Regions from separate parts of the Paenibacillus sp. PvR133 genome, predicted to be linked through region 1. Evidence: predicted binding sites of a transcription regulator. Region 1 holds the regulator's gene; the other holds the start of a gene.
The links. The regulator NrdR, encoded in region 1, represses ribonucleotide reductase genes. The targets are predictions, from matches to a motif close to AACACNATATATNGTGTT.
Positions count from the first base shown of each region.

Region 2: nrdI (class Ib ribonucleoside-diphosphate reductase assembly flavoprotein NrdI) is a predicted target of NrdR. The motif match lies at 1,491-1,508, and genes of this name have one in related genera.

Region 1 covers NZ_JAFIBS010000001.1:3,145,813-3,148,206, forward strand. Annotated here, with positions in the region: gene JOE49_RS13870 (lytic transglycosylase domain-containing protein) at 1-364, shown strand, start outside; gene JOE49_RS13875 (alpha/beta-type small acid-soluble spore protein) at 484-708, opposite strand; gene nrdR (transcriptional regulator NrdR) at 814-1,281, shown strand; tRNA gene JOE49_RS13885 (tRNA-Ala) at 1,412-1,487, shown strand; tRNA gene JOE49_RS13890 (tRNA-Lys) at 1,500-1,572, shown strand; gene JOE49_RS13895 (alpha/beta hydrolase family protein) at 1,717-2,394, opposite strand, start outside.
Region 2 covers NZ_JAFIBS010000001.1:3,322,290-3,324,683, forward strand. Annotated here, with positions in the region: gene nrdE (class 1b ribonucleoside-diphosphate reductase subunit alpha) at 1-979, opposite strand, end outside; gene nrdI (class Ib ribonucleoside-diphosphate reductase assembly flavoprotein NrdI) at 966-1,325, opposite strand; gene JOE49_RS14760 (DUF2500 domain-containing protein) at 1,733-2,095, shown strand; gene JOE49_RS14765 (GNAT family N-acetyltransferase) at 2,155-2,394, shown strand, end outside.

The sequences.
Region 1 (2,394 bases):
TAAGCAATCGCATAAGGGTGCACTGGGGTTGATGCAGATTATGCCGAATACAGCAAATTGGATTATGGACAGCGCCCAGATTCAAAAGGTTCCGCTAGACAGTGTCAAGCACGAGCCTGGTACCAATATAGAGCTGGGAACCTGGTATTTGCATAACCTATCCATGAAGTTTCAGGATAATCCTGTAGCAATCGTAGCTGCTTACAATGCAGGGCCGGGTAAAGTTCAAGAGTGGCTCGATAAGGGAGTGTGGGATGGAAAAGAAGAGTCCATTAAGCAAATCCCTTTTGGTGAGACACGACATTATGTACAGCGGGTCATTTATTACTACAGGCAATACACGAAAATTTATAATGATTTTTAAAAGACAAGTTAATGACATGATGAGCCTTTTCGCTTTAAAATGAAAAAAAGCGCAGGACAGGCTGTTTTTAGCAGCCCGTCCATACACTTTTTCTTGTTATTTCTGCATTATTACCGCGATTATTGGTATTGACCTGCCAATTGTTGTTCGGCGATCGTTACGAGGCGTTTTGTGATGTAGCCCCCGATCGAACCGTTCTCATAGGAAGTCATGTTACCTTGGTATCCATCTTGAGGAATGCTGATACCCAGCTCTTGAGCGATCTCATATTTCATTTGCTCCAGAGCGCCGGAGGATCTGCTGACTACCAGATTGTTGGAGTTGCCATTGTTTCCTTGTGCCATTGTTGTTCACCTCCTCGCGATGTGGTAAACATATTATGATCCGTTTTGACAAAATTATTACTAAAAATCTTCGGGAATTTATTGGAAAAAGAAAGTGGTGAGATTATGAAATGTCCGTATTGTGCCTACAATGGCACGAAAGTGTTGGATTCGCGACCTGCGAATGATAACAAGTCCATCCGTCGCCGCCGTGAATGTGAGCAGTGTGCCAGGCGTTTTACCACCTTTGAAATGGTGGAGGAAACCCCACTCATGGTCATCAAAAAAGACGGCAGCCGTGAAGAGTTTAGTCGTGATAAAATGCTGCGCGGTCTCATTCGAGCCTGTGAGAAGCGCCCAGTATCCGTCGAGCAATTGGATATGATCGTATCCCAGGTGGAGAACGCTATCCGCAACACAGCAGCCACAGAAGTCGATAGTCAGCAGATCGGGGAGCTGGTCATGGAACAGCTTTACCCAGTGGATGAAGTCGCCTACGTACGTTTTGCGTCCGTCTATCGTCAGTTTAAAGACATCAATATGTTTATGAAGGAACTGAAAACATTGTTATCTAAAGATACAGCCAGCGACTGATCGCTGACTGTATCTTTCTTGGGTCAAGGTGGGAAGATGATTATATTTTTTTTATAAAAGTATTGACACAGGAATAAAAATTTTATATGATATAGAAGTCGCTTGAAACGTTGATTAACTTACTTATGATGGGGCCTTAGCTCAGCTGGGAGAGCGCATCGCTGGCAGCGATGAGGTCAGGGGTTCGATCCCCCTAGGCTCCACCAAACTTTTATTATGGACTCTTAGCTCAGTTGGTAGAGCAGTTGACTCTTAATCAATTGGTCCAGGGTTCGAGTCCCTGAGAGTCCATCCTTTTAGAAAAAACGGCAGAGATGCCGTTTTTTTGTTGTTTATAGATCTATTCCCAGTCTAACCGAGAACAGTTATGGGGTTTTCATTAGCATTTTTTCATTAGCATATCAAAAGAAGTATGGCAAAAAAGAACATCATTGTTTAACGCTGACTGACATAATCGGAAAGGGATTTGAGATACTCACCATTCACCAATTTTCTTGGGGCGAATACGGCTGTTAAGAAAGTTAGAGATTTTGAACGCGCGATTTTTTCATCCATCATGGAATGGTCGGCTTCAGGTAAATGAATCACGGACAGCAGTTCTGAAGGTATTTTCTGGCGATAGACTCGCTCGGTACCCTTTACATCAACATTAATATCTTTGCCAGCCAGAACCAAGAGTACAGGAGAATGGAAGTGACTTAATTCTTCGGTGGAATCAGACAGAAAATTTTTGCCTATAAAGCTCCATCTTTCTTTGGAAATCATATCGTCAGGATCGGCTATGCCTAGATATTCTTCATAAGAAGCATGTTTTTTCAGTAACTGTAGAACTTCTTGATCGTAGTTCAATGTCTTTTGAATTTCTTGCGGAGTAGCTCCTTCTTGTTCCATTTCTTTTCTGGTATTAAATTGTCCTTGGGAAATCCAGTTCACGGCAGGCGATACAAGGATGCTGAATGCAATATCATGCTCCTCTTTAACGATCTTCGGAATGACCCATCCTGCTTGACTGGCTCCCCATAGGCCGATTTTTTGCTTATCAATCATCGGTAAGCTTCTTGCCCAGTCTATTGCATATCGGATCTCCTGTGCGCGGTCCTCCATGCTTTGGTC
Region 2 (2,394 bases), 180 kb from region 1:
TCTTCACCCGATCGTCAGCAAGCAGCGTGTCGTACATTTCATCCAAATCCATGTCGTCCAGATGCGTTCCATAGGCTTTGAACACACTGTAAGGAGCAAATACATGCAGCGGTTCATTATCTTGAGCCAGCTTGTAAAAGCGGTTTGGCACCAGCAATCCAATAGAAAGTGTCTTGAGACGTACTCTTTCGTCAGCATTGATTTTTTTGCTATCCAGGAACTCAAGCACGTCCCATCCGAAAATGTTGTAATAGGCTGCGCCAGAACCTTTACGTTGTCCCATTTGATCTGCGTAGGAGAAGCCGTCTTCCATCAGCTTCAGCACAGGCATTATGCCTTTTGCTGCGCCTTCTACACCCTTAATCGCTTCACCGCGTGCCCGCAGCTTCGACAGATTAACGGCAACACCTCCGCCGATTTTGGACAACTGCATGCAGGTGTTCAGCACATAGTTGATTGAGTTCAGGGAGTCGTCCATTTCGAGCAGGAAGCAGGAAACCAATTCCCCACGGCGGCTTTTGCCTGCATTTAGGAAGGTTGGTGTCGCTGGCTGGAGACGTTGCTCCATCATCGAGCGGGACAACAGGCGTGCCGTATCGGCGTTACCGCGTCCTAAATGCAGCGCGACAGCAGCAACCCGGTCAGGGTAATGTTCCAGATAGACTTTACGGTCGTTACTCTTCATTGCATAGTCAGTATAAAACTTGGATGCTGCCATATAGGAAGGAAATTTAAAATTATAGCTATGAGTGATATGGAAAATATCATTAATTTCGTCAGCCGTGTAGCTGTTATAGAAATTTTCGTAATAATCATTCTCAATCATATACAGCACTTGAGCGGTTGTGTCAGCAAACTTCAAACTCCGTTCCTGAACTTCCTTCATAAATTCCGCTACAGCCTCTTGGTCCTTTTCCAATTGGAAAAAGCCGTCTGTATCGCGTTTCATCAACATGTTGTTCAATTCAATATGCCGCAACTCGGCTCACCTCCTGTTTAAAACGCTCTACATCTCCGAACGTTCCAGATAATTCAAATTTACTAATTACGGGGACATTATAGTGGTCGGCAATCAAATCCGCACTTTTGGCAAATTTCTCACCCCAGTTACGGTTGCCGCTTGCAGCTACACCAACAAGGTTTTGTGCATTTTTTTTCAAAAAGGAAGATACCCTCTCAGGTATCTGCCCAAACCCGGTTGTATATGTAATAAGTACGTAAGGTTCTTCTATAGTCATTTGCTCCTCGATCTGAACCGCTGGAAGCTTGAGCTTGTTTATAAATCTTTTTACATTGCCGGTCTTGGAATCATATGCAATCAGCATGGTATGCAACCTCCTTAAACAATTAACGAAAAAAGAAAACGGCATTGCCCGAGATCCATCATAGCTGGAAACCCTTGCTGGCTGTGCCATTTAAAATTTTTGACTCTATATTTACATGTATTTTCATACCTGTATCTTCAAGATATCGGGCATAAATACGTTTTTTACACTATATTTAGAGTACATTCTCTATTTTATATCTATATATAGTTTTGTCAATCGGTCTAGAGGGGATCAGCGGACCCAGATCGGGTATAAGTCCAAGCGGGGTACGGAAAAGAGCGAAAGAACTTTTTTTTCGTAAGTATGTTAAAAAAGTATTGGAGTTTTTGAGGGTGAAGATGTACGATTTGTCAATGGGCAATAGAATGGAAAATTTACATTTTACTGTAGAAAGGATGAAGCAGATGGGAAATGATTTTATGGAATTTCAATCGTTTAATATGATCTTTTTTATCGTATTTGGACTCATTGCTATTGTAATGATTATGGGAATTGTCAAAACGATAGGAGCGGGCCTGTCCAATCAAGCAGCCGAACGGATACAACGTTCATGTAAGGTTGTGGATAAACGGACGAGAGTGCGTGGGGGATCAGGCGATTTTTCAGCTTCGACATATTATTATATCACCTTTGAGTTTGACGGGGGTGAGCGTATGGAGCTGGAGGTGAAGGATACGGACTTTGGTATGATTGTGATCGGGGATCGTGGGGAGCTTCATTATAAAGGTACACGTTTTCTGGAGTTTGTAAGAGTAATGGAAGCATAAAGGTGTTGGCGGGGAGTTAGTATTGCCAAAACAAATACATAATTGGAGGGAAGATTACGATGCCGCATATCATTGGAAAACGAATTGTATTGAGAGAATACCGTCAAGAAGATGTACCAGCTATCCGAAAATGGGTCAATGACCCGGAAATCACACGTGGTTTAAGCGACGTGTTTATCTACCCGCATTCACAGGTGAATAGCGAATCCTTTGTGCAGATGATGATTGACGGCAACCCCGAGATCAAAGGTTTTGTCATTGCGCATAAAGACACACTGGACTATATCGGACAACTGGAT